One region of the Pseudovibrio sp. Ad5 genome, then DNA from elsewhere that is predicted to be linked to it. Evidence: riboswitches for the same ligand, from Rfam matches in the RefSeq annotation. Region 1 holds a riboswitch; each other region holds the start of a gene.
What was found. Region 1 has a riboswitch for thiamine pyrophosphate ahead of PsAD5_RS06795 (ABC transporter permease). Riboswitches for the same ligand answer to the same signal wherever they lie in the genome.
Positions count from the first base shown of each region.

Region 1 (4,210 bases):
CTCGGTAAATGCGTTGATTTAGCAGAAGATTTAGCCCGTCATTGCAAAGATGCCGGTCATAGCGTTCTTATGTGCGAAACCACACGCGGTCAGATGCCTGAACTGGCAGCTTTGGAGACAATTCCAGTCAAAACCAGCCGTTACCAGATGCGTTCGTTTGCGTTGCTAGGTGATCCGTCGCTCGCCTTCTCAGAAAACTTCCTCAAGCTCAAGAACGTCCACTGCAACATGGTCTTCGCGCTGTTTGAGGAGAATGACAAGAAGAAAGCCCTGACACTGGTAGATGAATGCAAATCACTCTCTGAGGGCGAGTACAACACCATCTATGCTGCTTTTGAGAAATACATCCTTAGCGATCTGGCTCAACACGAAGCGGTCAAGGATGCAGCGCAATAACGGCATTTGGCCTGCAAATAAAAAGAGCCCCCGAAACTCGGAGGCTCAAATTTTAGTTTAGACCTATACCGGTTAGCGCAGTTCAACCGCGTAGGTTTCAACTGGAGGCGCTGTTTTAATGAGCCCCTGCTCAATCAGAAAGTTTGCAAACCGTTCATAGCGACCATTGTCCAAAGCAGCTGGACGGCTGGCAAAACGCGGCAGAGTATCCGCCCAGGCACGCTTGTTCAGCTCATCATCCAGATTTGGATAGATCTCAAGGAAGCTCTTCCAGGAGTCCTGCGGATTATTAAGCAGATAAACGGTAGCTGCCTCAATCGCATTGATGAACTTCTTCAAACGCGGATCATCCAGCTTGTCTTTGTGAGCCACATAAATCAGCTCATCATAGACAGGCACACCGTTCTCTTCAGGATAAAACGCGCGACCTTTCGCACCTTCAATCTCCATCTGGTTCAGCTCGAAGTTACGATAACCACCAATCACCGCATCAACCTGCCCAGCCATCAAAGATGGTGAGAGCGAGAAGTTTACGTTGATCAGCTCCACATCATCAGAACTTAGACCTGCATTGGAAAGCATCTTCCCAAGCATGGCGTTCTCAAACCCGGATGTGGAATAACCAATACGCTTGCCTTTCAGGTCTGCAATCTCCTTGATCGGTCCGTTTTCCAAAACAATTAGCGTGTTCAGAGGTGTAGAGACCAGCGTCCCGATCCGCATCAACGGCATGCCCTCATCAATCTGAGGGTGCAACGTCTGCTGATAGGAAACCGCAATATCACCCTGCCCTGCTGCAACAAGCTTTGGTGGCATGGAAGGATCAGCAGGCTCAATCAGCTCAACATCAAGGCCCTCTTTTTCAAAGAAACCCCGTGCCTTGGCAACCACGATTGGTGCATGGTCTGGATTCGCAAACCAATCCAGCAACACAGTCAGCTTGTCCGCTGCTTGCACTTGAAGCGTGCTCGCAAGCATTGCCGCACCAAACAGCATACCTAGTTTTTTCATAAGGTTACGTCCTCATACTCTGAGACCTAGATCTCTTTCTGCCAATAGATCATCCGAGAAGTGGCGAACTCAACAACTGCCCTCAGGCTCAACACCATCACCGCAAGCAAAATCAACGCCGCAAACATCGTCGCTGTTTGCATGCGTGCATTGGATTGCAACATGATGAAAGCTAGTCCCCCTTTTGCACCAACCCACTCTCCAACCACCGCCCCAATAGGAGCGAACACCGCTGCAATGCGCATACCAGAAGCCAGAGATGGCAAGGCGGCTGGAATGCGAATGTAGCGAAGTGTTTGCCAGCGGTTCAGACCGTGCAGCTTGCCAAGGTCGAGCAGTGATTGATCAGTCCTGCGCAAACCATCGAAGAAGGTCGAGGTCACAGAAAAGAAGATCACAATCACGGCCATCACAACCTTGGAGGCGAGCCCAAAGCCGAACCACAGCACCAGAAGCGGTGCAATTGCAAACACAGGAAGAGATTGGGTCGCTGCAATCGGAGGCAGCAGAAACAGGCGTATCCGAGGAGACACTGCCAGCAAAACAGCCAGCGAAGCTCCAGCGCTCACGCCAAAGAGAAAACCGAGAACAGTCTCCCAAGCGGTAATGCCTGCATGATGCAGCAGAAAGACGCCCTGATTGAGAAAAGCGGAAAAAACCGCCGCCGGACCTGGCAAGAGAAACGGAGGAAACTCTCCAATCCGAACCACACTTTCCCAAATGGCGATAAAAAGCAAAATCCCGAAAAGACTTCGGAGAATTCGTTTCAAAGCTCGCTTCAGCATGCAGACTCCCAACAATGGTATTGGGCATCACAAACAGGCGGAAGAACGGAGCTACATTAGCTCTCTGGGATGTTTTCAGCACAGGAGCTCCCGTTACAGCAAAATGCAAACATGGAGATCCGGGAAGAATGGCTCAGGTCCCGTCCCTTCGCCGGCATTACCCGGATCAGGTTCAAAGGGTTTAGCTCATCGCAATCTCAGCTTTTCGAAAGAAAAGCACCCCTCGGAATAGCAAGGAACATGCGCGTTTCTGCTGAAGGATGCAAGCAGATTTTGCTCTGACGGACGACAGCATAATGAAAAAGGCCTCAGCTCTGAGAGAGCCAAGGCCTTTGAAATCTAATCTAAATATCTGAAACTAGATTACTTCCAGCTCTTGATTGCCTCTGCGATAACTTTGTTGCCGGTTGTACCTTTTTCAAAGGTCAACATTGCACGGCGACCGCTGTTATACAGCAGTGGAACATCAATCCACTCACGCTCAGAAAGACGCTTCAGGTTCTTTGCTTTTTCTTCATCACTGTCAGACAGCGCAATCCAGAAGAGAGTGTCAGAAACCTTCACGGCAGCACCATCAAGCGGATCACCTGCTTCGGACTCTGTCTTCTTCAGGATCAGGCCAGGCACCTTCTCAACACCTTTGCCATCAAATCCTTCTGGGAAGATGAAGTTCAGCTCAAGCAGATGGCTGGCTGGCAAAGACTGATCACTATTCGGCTTCAACGTCATCTCAACAGAGAAGTTACGAGATGGCAGCGTCGCAACAGCCTTGATGACAGAATCGCCATTAGCTTCATCCAATGACCAAACAACGTTCCCGCGTGATGCAGAACCTGCCGCACCCGGCGTCAAAGCCTCTTCGTAAAGTATGCTCTGTTGTGCAACAGGAGAAACCGCAGCTTCGGTTCCAATGGTTTCAGCAGGTGGTACAGAATTGGTCTCAACTGCAGTACTCTGCTGTGCAGGTTCGGTCACCGGCAAAACCTGCGCAGAAGGCGTGTCTTCTACCGGTGCTGCTGGAGCTTCGACCACACGCACGACTGGAGGCTCAGTTACTGCCTCGGTTGGCGCTGCGCTGGAAGAATTCCGGGTAATCCGGGTAGTCTGCACCCGTGTCGCATCCGGAGAAACCTTTGCCCCTTCATCTGATGGCAACAAGCGGTCAGTGTTCTTCTTTGGCGTGCGTTCCGGCTGAACCCGAAGCGGCTCATCTTCATTAGAAGGTGCGCTCTCTGGCGCAACAGTCTCACCGGTTTCAACTGGAAGCACTAAAGAGAGAATAACATCGCGCAGACTATAGACACCTGCGGTAACGCCCAAGATTATCAGTATGACCACAATGATGCCGACAATACCCGATGTATTGGAAGGCTTCAGCCCTTCTTCCTGCTCAATCGCATCGCCAACGCGCTGCGCAACGGCTGGCTTGCGGGAGGAAGCAGGCTTACGGCTTGTCTTTGGCTTAACCTTGGCAGGCTCATCGATCTCAGGACGCGACTTACTTTTTGTTTCCAGCTTGGTTCGGCGTGCCTCACCCGGCACCCAAGAGCGCTCTTCTGCGCTCGTCTCAACAGCACCTTTGGTTGGCAGAGACGCAGCAGGTTCACCCGTCTCTTTGTCATCCATGGAGCCAAGGTCAGGCTCTTTGCGCTCGCTGGAAGCTTCAGGCAGCTGATCACGCGCCATCTGATTGGCTTGATGTGCGGCGTTGCCGAGATCCTGAGCAGCACGAACCGCCTCTTTAAACACGTCTGCTTTAGCAGCAGGTGCTTTCGGCTCATCGCGCGCTGGAGTATCGGCCTTTGTACCTGCCTTAGGCGTATCGCCAGCGGGTGAAGATGCAGCAGAGATTTCTGGAGCTGCAGGTTTTGGAGCACTTGGAGCTGGGGTGGTTTTAGACCGCCCCAACCCGAGAGACTCACGAGCAGCTTCCGCTTCGACCTTACGAATGGCCTCTTCAAGCTTCAGCTGCTCCTCAGTGATCTGGGAGGGAGACAGAGGTGGGTCGTAACTTTTAA
Region 1 is NZ_LMCH01000010.1:48,031-52,240, reverse strand. It holds gene PsAD5_RS06805 (CHASE2 domain-containing protein) at 1-396, shown strand, start outside; gene PsAD5_RS06800 (ABC transporter substrate-binding protein) at 469-1,407, opposite strand; gene PsAD5_RS06795 (ABC transporter permease) at 1,434-2,144, opposite strand; TPP riboswitch at 2,319-2,426, opposite strand; gene PsAD5_RS06790 (hypothetical protein) at 2,556-4,210, opposite strand, start outside.

Region 2 (4,210 bases), on a different contig from region 1:
TACGACAGCGCTTGGCCGCATGTATGATACGGGTTCCTTTGGAACTCACCTGACCAAGGCGCTGGACGAGATTCATTATTCGACGTTTGCGGAGCGTGAAGCGGAGAGCAAGGCAAAAGGTTTGTATCGCGGTGTTGGGCTATCGACCTATGTGGAGGCGTGTGCCTTTGCCGGCGGGGAGGAAGCTAAGCTTGAGCTTAACACGAACGGCAGCGTTACTTTGCTGATTGGAACGCAGAGCAACGGTCAGGGTCACGCCACTGCATATGGCCAAGTCATTGCAGAACATCTTGGTTTGCAGCTTGATCAGGTTGAGATGGTGCAGGGAGATACGGACCGTGTTGCGACTGGTGGTGGTACCGGTGGATCGCGGTCCATTCCGATTGGAATGCCATCTGTGAAAGCGGCTTCTGAAACGCTGGTTAAGAAGATCAAAGAGATCGCCAGTGAGAAGCTTGAGGTTGGTGTTGGGGATCTGACGTTGGAAGACGGGCAGGTGCGCGTGGTTGGTACCGACCAACAAGTCAGCCTTGTTGATGTGGCTGGTTCGCAACCGGAGACCTTGAGTGCAGCGGAAAAAGTCATGCAGGATGAATGTACTTATCCCAATGGCACGCATGTGTGTGAGGTGGAGATTGATCCGGAAACGGGCAAGACGGACGTGGTCAGTTATGTGATCGTGGATGATTTTGGCGTGACGGTGAATCCGATGCTGCTGGCGGGTCAGGTGCATGGTGGTGCGGGGCAGGCGATCTCGCAGGCGCTTTGCGAGAACACGGTTTATGATGAAACCGGGCAGCTGCTGTCAGCGTCCTTCATGGACTATCATGTTGCACGTGCTGATGATTTGCCGAATTTCGACTTCTCGACGAGCAACGTTCCTTCCACGACAAATGCGATGGGCATCAAAGGTGCTGGTGAGGCTGGTTCTATTGGAGCGGCGCCGGCGGTGATGAATGCTGTGCAGTATGCGTTGCGCAAGAATGCAGGTGTTGAGCATATAGATATGCCCGCGACGCCGGTTGCTGTCTGGAGTGCTATTCAGGACGCTCAGAGTTAAGCCATCAAGATAGTAAAGCTTGAAAAGAGATTGTGCAGGCGGGCTGGTGTCCCGCCTGTTTTCGTAGGTATCAGAACGCTTTGAAGGTGATGATGGTTCTGGTGTCCTGGATGCCTTCGAAGACCTGAACCTTGTTTGCAACGAAGTGTCCGATGTCTTCGTTATCATCGATGTAGAATTTGGCCAGCAGGTCGAAATCCCCGGAGGTGGAGTAAATCTCGGAGGCGACTTCCGCGTCTGCGATGGCGTTGGCAACCTGATAGGTTTTTCCGAGCTGGCATTTGATCTGTACAAAGAACGGAATCATAAATCTGCTATCCTTCTGTCCCGAAAGGCTGATTTGTCTTTCAGGGATGCGCTCAAATTTGAGTTTGCGTTGTTTTGTGAGCATTTTGCGTTGAAGCTGCGTTTTTTTGCAAGCTTTTGCGTTTTTTATGCGAAATCTACCCCCAGTTGCCTTTTGTCGCTGCCTCTCGTTTCCGCTTGCAGTTCGCTCTCTTGTTTGCTAGCAAAAAATTCTAACCAATGGGGGTGCTCGGAAGTGACTGACGGGCTGAGAGGCGCAAAGCCAACTCCTAGAACCTGATCCGGATTGTGCCGGCGGAGGGAATTGGGATGAGTACCAAGGTAATCGTTCCCGCCGTAATCTATAGGGGAGCGAAAACAAATGTCCTACACAAATGAAAATCTCTGGGAAGTCTTTGAGAGCGTGCGTGAGCGTGGGGTTCGGGTTCATTGCCTGACGAATTCTGTTGCGCAGAGCCTTACCGCGAACATCATGTTGGCTTGTAACATTGTGCCTTCCATGACAGCGGCCCATGATGAAATTCCTGCATTCATCGAAAGTGTTGACGGGTTGCTCCTCAATCTTGGTACGCTGGATGGAAAGCGGCGGCATGGTATTCGGCTTGGGCTTGAAGGGGCTGCCAAAAAATCTATGCCCGTGGTGCTGGACCCGGTTAAAGTAGATCGCTCAGACATTCGCATGGAGTTTGCGAAAGATATTCTGAAAGAGAATGTTTCGATCCTCAAAGCAAACATGACTGAGAGCGCTGGGCTGAGTGGAGCTGTTACCGAGAACACACTGATTGTGCGCACCGGTATTGAAGACGCTGTGTTTGGCCGGGAGACAACCTACACCGTGGGCAATGGGCATGCTTATATGGACAAGGTGACTGGCATTGGCTGTGCGCTGGGCGGTGTGCTGGCTGGTTTCGCCGCTACCGAGCCAGATAAGGAACTTGCCGTGCTTGCTGCGCTTGCTGTCTATGGTGTATGCGGCGAGATTGCCGCAGAGCAGGCGAACGGACCGGGAAGCTTCACTCCAGCTTTCATCGATACCCTTTACGGCTTGAAGGCTGACCAGTTCAACGAGCATCTCAAGCTCGAAACAATGAATAATAAAGGTGGGGTATTGGCCTAATGAGTGCGATTGCAGTCACAATTGCAGGGTCGGATTCCGGTGGTGGTGCCGGAATTCAAGCAGACCTGAAGGCCTTTTCGGCTCGTGGGGTCTATGGGGCCAGTGTCATCACTGCACTGACGGCCCAAAATACCAAAGGTGTGACAGGTATTCATGATGTGCCGCCAGCATTTGTGGCAGAGCAGATGGATGCTGTTTTTTCTGACCTGAAGGTGGATGCCGTGAAAATCGGCATGCTTTCACAGCCAGAGATTATCGCTGTTATTGCCACAAAGCTGGCGGAATATAATGTTAAGCGCGTCATCCTTGATCCGGTGATGGTTGCAACTTCTGGTGATGTTTTGTTGCAAAACTCCGCCGTTTCGGTCTTGAAGCAGAAGCTGTTTCCCATGGCGGCGTTGATTACGCCGAATATGCAGGAAGCGGCCTTTTTGCTGGACCAGCCGGTAGCCGAAACCCGTGAAGACATGCACAGACAAGCGTTACTGCTGCTGGACATGGGTGCTAACGGGGTTTTGCTGAAAGGCGGACACGGATCTGATGATACCTGTGATGATCTCTTCCTCTCCCGTGATGTGGAGAGGTGGTATACGGCGCCAAGACATAAAACGCAGAATACACATGGGACTGGCTGTACCTTGTCCTCTGCGATTGCAGCGGAACTGGCCAAGGGGTTGGAGCTGCAAGATGCCATTGGTGAAGCGAAAGAATATATTAGTCAGGCGATTAAAGCTGCGGATACGCTTGACGTAGGCGAGGGACATGGGCCTGTGCACCATTTCCATGAATTCTGGTCTGAATAAAAGGCGGAGATAATGACCAAGAACAAAGAAAACAATCTGACCCGCCGTCAGGCGCTGGGGCTAACTGCTGGGGCGGTTGCCGGTAGCGCTGCACTTGCTGCACCTGCACTGGCTCAGGATGCTGATCCGGTGATCGAATGGCGCATGGTGACCAGCTGGCCCAAGAACCTGCCGGGCCCTGGCATGTCTGCGCAACGCATTTGTGATCGCATCAACATTATGAGTAATGGTCGGATGCGTGTGCGCCTGTTTGCTGCAGGTGAGCTGGTTCCTGCTTTTGAGGTGTTTGACGCTGTTTCAAGCGGCACTGCACAGATGGGTCATTCAGTTGCTTTGTACTGGGCTGGCAAGATGCCGGGTTCGGTGTTTTTTACGACTGTTCCTTTCGGTCTGCTGCCTCAGGAGCACACTGCCTGGGTGGACCAGATGGGTGGACAGGAACTTTGGGATGAGCTTTATGCGCCATTTGGTGTGAAGCCGTTTATGGCTGGTAATGCTGGCCCAACCATGGCGGGCTGGTATCGTGAGCCTGTTGAGACGCTGGATGACCTGAAAGGGCGCAAACTGCGCATGGTAGGTCTTGGTGGTGAAATCATGCGCAAGCTTGGTGTTACTCCGGTCAACATTCCAGCCTCCGAGATTTTCACCAGTCTGCAAACGCGTGTGGTGGATGGTGTAGAGTTTCTCGGTCCATGGACGGACAGTGCGCTGGGCTTCCATAAACTGGTCAAATACTACTACGGTCCAGGCTTTAATAAGCCAAACGGCACCGGTGAGGCAATTGTGAATGCGGTTGCTTTGGAAGGTTTGCCAGCTGAGCTTCAGGCGGTGGTTGAAGAGGCTTGCCGTGTGGAAGCTGACTTGGCGCTTTCTGAGGCCAATGCGCAGAATGCAGCGAGCCTTAAGGTGCTGCAGGAAGAGCAT
Region 2 is NZ_LMCH01000057.1:302,598-306,807, reverse strand. It holds gene PsAD5_RS16165 (xanthine dehydrogenase family protein molybdopterin-binding subunit) at 1-1,060, shown strand, start outside; gene PsAD5_RS16160 (Lrp/AsnC ligand binding domain-containing protein) at 1,131-1,367, opposite strand; TPP riboswitch at 1,578-1,686, shown strand; gene PsAD5_RS16155 (hydroxyethylthiazole kinase) at 1,728-2,483, shown strand; gene thiD (bifunctional hydroxymethylpyrimidine kinase/phosphomethylpyrimidine kinase) at 2,483-3,286, shown strand; gene PsAD5_RS16145 (TRAP transporter substrate-binding protein) at 3,299-4,210, shown strand, end outside.
Region 2: another riboswitch for thiamine pyrophosphate. It lies ahead of PsAD5_RS16155 (hydroxyethylthiazole kinase); the one in region 1 lies ahead of PsAD5_RS06795 (ABC transporter permease).

Region 3 (4,210 bases), on a different contig from region 1:
CCTGCACCAAACCCTTCACCGCGTGAGAGCTTCAGCGCCGCAAAGGCAGCAGCAGCGGTAAGCGTGAGTTGCAATGCAGAAAGCAGCGCGGCACGGCCAAGATCAAAATCGTATGTAAAAGCCTGGTAGATCGCCAGCTCAATAGTTGTCGCCCGTGGCCCACCACCAAGCGTCAGAGCAACAGCAAAGCTTGTCAGGCAGATCGCAAAGATCACAGCCAGTGCTCCGGGTAAAATGCGCGCGAGCATGGGGAGTTCAATCAGCCGAAACAGGGCTTTTCCATCACACCCAAGTTGCGCTGCAAGGCGAAAGCGCTCTGAGGGAACCTCTTGCCACCCCTGCAAAATCAATCGGGTTGCCAGCGGAAGGTTGAAGAAAACATGAGCCAGCACAACACCGTGGAGGCCATAAATGCGAATGGGTGAAGCACCAAAATAAACAAGCATATCAGATATCCAGCCCGCACGGCCAAACACCTGTAGCAACCCAAGAATGGCAACGATAACTGGTAGAATGAAGGGGGCACCAAGCAGTGCAATGAGCAAACTGCGGCCCGGAAACCGCCGTCGCGCCAGCGCGCGCGCAACCGGCACAGCCAGCGCAACACTGATCACAGCAGAAAGCACGGCCTGCGTGAGCGTAAACTTGAGAGCGGCCCAATCGGAAGAGGAGAAGCCGTGACCCGCTTCAGCTCGCAGTGCAACCGCGGCCAACGTGCCAAGTATGAGTGCCGCGACAAGAAATGCCGCGGCAACACCGGGAAGCGAACTTACTGGCTGAGCGCTTCTAGCCATTCCGGCAGAGCCTCACGTCTTGCAGCAGCAGCTTCTTCAGGCTTAAAGAACAAAGCTTTTTCCGGCACCTGCAGTGTGTCAAAGCCAGCAGGTAAACCACCTTTAGGTGTCACAGCAGGATACATCCAGTTGGTTGTTGGAATGATTGTCTGGAAAGCATCTGAAACCATGAAGCTTAGGAACTTGTCTGCCAACTCTGGCTGATCAGTCCCGGCAAGCTTTGCCGCTACTTCAACCTGCATGTAATGGCCTTCTTCAAACGCGGCAGTGGTCTTGCTGTTATCTTCCTCGGCAATCAGGTGGTAAGCCGGAGACGTGGTGTAGCTGAGCACCATCTCCGCTTCCCCATCAAGGAAAAGACCGTAGGCTTCAGACCAACCTTTTGTAACCGTCACGATGTTATCGGAAAGATCCGCCCACACATCAGCAGCTTCGTCTCCGTAAGCCGCTTTCACCCAAAGCAGCAGCCCGAGGCCGGGTGTAGAGGAGCGTGGATCTTGAATAAGGATCTTGGCATCGCTCTTCGCAAGCTCGCGGAAGTTGGTTGGTACGGTTTCGCCAGCCTTGTGTACGAAGGCAAAGTAGCCCCAGTCGTACGGCACAAAGGTTTCGTCAGCCCACTCCACTGGCAGAGTGTATTGGGCTTCAACAGTGTGTGGTGCAAACAGGCCAGTTTTCTTGGCAGTCTCTACCAGATTGGTGTCCAGACCCAGCACCACATCGGCATCCGAGTTTTTACCTTCAAGACGAATGCGGGAAAGCAGTGCTGCGCCATCTTCGACGCCAACAAGTTTCAGGTCACACTCGCATACAGCCTCAAACGCTTCTTCCACTTTTGGGCCTGGGCCCCAGTCAGAAACGAAGCTGTCGTATGTGTAAACTGTCAGTTGAGGCTTCTCAACAGCCATCGCTGATGTTGCAGTGAGTAATCCCGCAGCAATTAACAGATGTTTCAAGTCATCCTCCATTGCGGCGAGAGGGCAAGGATGGATGAAACCGGTACCCTTCCCTCCGCCGGTTCTAGCCGGTTCAGGTTCAACGGGTTCGCCACTAAAGCATCTCAGCACGACAAATACGCGCACCCCGAGGTCAAGCGGTTCTTAACCGGAAAAACACAGAAGCGCAACTGGATATAGCCAGCGTCTGGAGAGCACCTGTAGGGAGTTGCAATAAAAAGCCCGGGCAGTTTCCTGCCCGGACTGGTCGCATTTATTAGGCTGTCAGGTCGAAGCGGTCGGCGTTCATGACCTTGGTCCATGTTGCCACGAAGTCGCGGACGAACTTTTCGTGGTTGTCATCCTGAGCATACACTTCAGCATAAGCGCGCAGGATTGAGTTGGAGCCAAACACAAGATCTGCACTGGTTGCAGTCCACTTAGGCTTGCCAGATTTGCGGTCGCGGATCTCATAGGTGCCATCTTTGAGTGGATGCCAGCTGTTGTCCATATCGGTCAGGTTGACGAAGAAGTCCGTTGTCAGCTGACCTTCGCGGTCCGTGAAGACACCGTGCTTTGATCCGCCATAATTGGCACCAAGAACGCGCAGACCACCAACGAGTGCAGTCATTTCCCAGCCAGTGAGGCGGAGGAGCTGAGCACGATCCAGCATCATTTCTTCCGGGCTAACAGCGTACTCTTGCTTCTGCCAGTTACGGAAGCCATCAGAAATAGGCTCCAATACAGAGAAGGATGTCGCATCAGTCATCGCATCTGTTGCATCACCGCGACCAGAAGCAAATGGAACTTCCACGTTGAAACCAGCTGCTTTGATGGCATTTTCTACACCAACGTTGCCTGCCAGCACGATCACATCTGCGACTGAGGCTCCTGCCTGCGCTGCGATTGGTTCAAGCACAGCCAGAACTTTGGCAAGCCGGTCTGGCTCATTGCCAACCCAATCCTTTTGAGGAGCAAGGCGGATACGAGCACCGTTGGCACCACCGCGCATATCAGAGCCGCGATAGGTACGTGCGCTGTCCCAAGCGGTTTTGATCAGATCTTCATTGCTCAAACCACTTGCCGCAATTTTTGCTTTCACTGCAACAACATCATAGTTGGTGTTGCCCGCCGGAACCGGATCCTGCCAGATAAGGTCTTCTTTCGGCACATCCGGGCCAAGATAATTGGCTCTCGGTCCCATATCGCGGTGGGTCAGCTTGAACCATGCACGCGCAAACGTATCTCTGAAGTACTCAGGATCTGCTATGAATTTCTGACAGTACTCGTTGTAGATCGGGTCAACCTTCATCGCCATGTCCGCATCCGTCATGATTGGATTGTGACGAACAGACGGGTCTGTTGGATCAACAGGTTTGTCTTCTTCCTTGATGGACACAGGTTCCCATTGCCATGCGCCGGCAGGAGATTTTACCTGCTCCCATTCATGGCCGAACAGCATATCAAAGAAACCCATATCGAACGTGGTTGGGTGTGTGGTCCACGCACCCTCGATGCCAGAGGTAAAGGCATTTGTTGCCTTGCCATCCTGTCCGGGGTTAGACCAGCCAAAGCCCTGCTCTTCAAGACCAGCGGCTTCCGGTGCGACACCGATGTTATCGACGGCACCGCGTCCATGGGTTTTACCAACGGTGTGACCACCGCACGTCAGCGCAGCAGTTTCCTCGTCATTCATTGCCATACGAGCAAAGGTTTCGCGGATCTGATCAGCTGTTTTTTGCGGACCGGGAACGCCATTCACGCCTTCCGGGTTCACGTAGATCAAGCCCATATGGGTTGCTGCAAGCGGATTTTCGAGCGTTGAAGGATCATCCAGATCGTCATAGCGCTCTTCACTGCGCGCAAGCCATTCTTTCTCAGATCCCCAATAGGTGTCGATCTCCGGACCCCAGATATCCTCACGGCCAAACCCGAAACCAAAGGTTTTCAGACCCATGGAGTCATAGGCGATAGTGCCTGCGAGAATAATCAGATCAGCCCAGGAGAGAGCGTTGCCGTACTTTTTCTTGATAGGCCAAAGCAAACGGCGGGCTTTATCGAGGCTTGCGTTATCAGGCCAGGAGTTAAGCGGAGCAAAGCGAATGTTGCCGGAACCGCCGCCACCGCGACCATCTGCCAGACGATAAGAGCCAGCTGTGTGCCACGAAAGGCGGATCATCAGGCCACCATAATGACCCCAATCCGCTGGCCACCAGTCCTGACTGTCGGTCATGAGCGCATGAACGTCTGCCTTCACCGCTTCGAAGTCGAGTGATTTAACAGCATCATGATAGTTGAAGCCTGGGTCCATCGGGTTGGTACGCGCACCATGTTGATGGAGGATGTCGAGATTCAAAGCATCAGGCCACCATCGGGTAACCGGCTTATCCATCGATGTATTCGCGCCATGTACCACCGGACAAACACCGGCTGTCTTGACATCGTTACCGTGCATTGCTGTCTCCACTATCTAATTTGGCT
Region 3 is NZ_LMCH01000020.1:19,882-24,091, forward strand. It holds gene PsAD5_RS11590 (thiamine/thiamine pyrophosphate ABC transporter permease ThiP) at 1-794, opposite strand, end outside; gene thiB (thiamine ABC transporter substrate binding subunit) at 770-1,762, opposite strand; TPP riboswitch at 1,784-1,890, opposite strand; gene katG (catalase/peroxidase HPI) at 2,007-4,184, opposite strand.
Region 3: another riboswitch for thiamine pyrophosphate. It lies ahead of thiB (thiamine ABC transporter substrate binding subunit); the one in region 1 lies ahead of PsAD5_RS06795 (ABC transporter permease).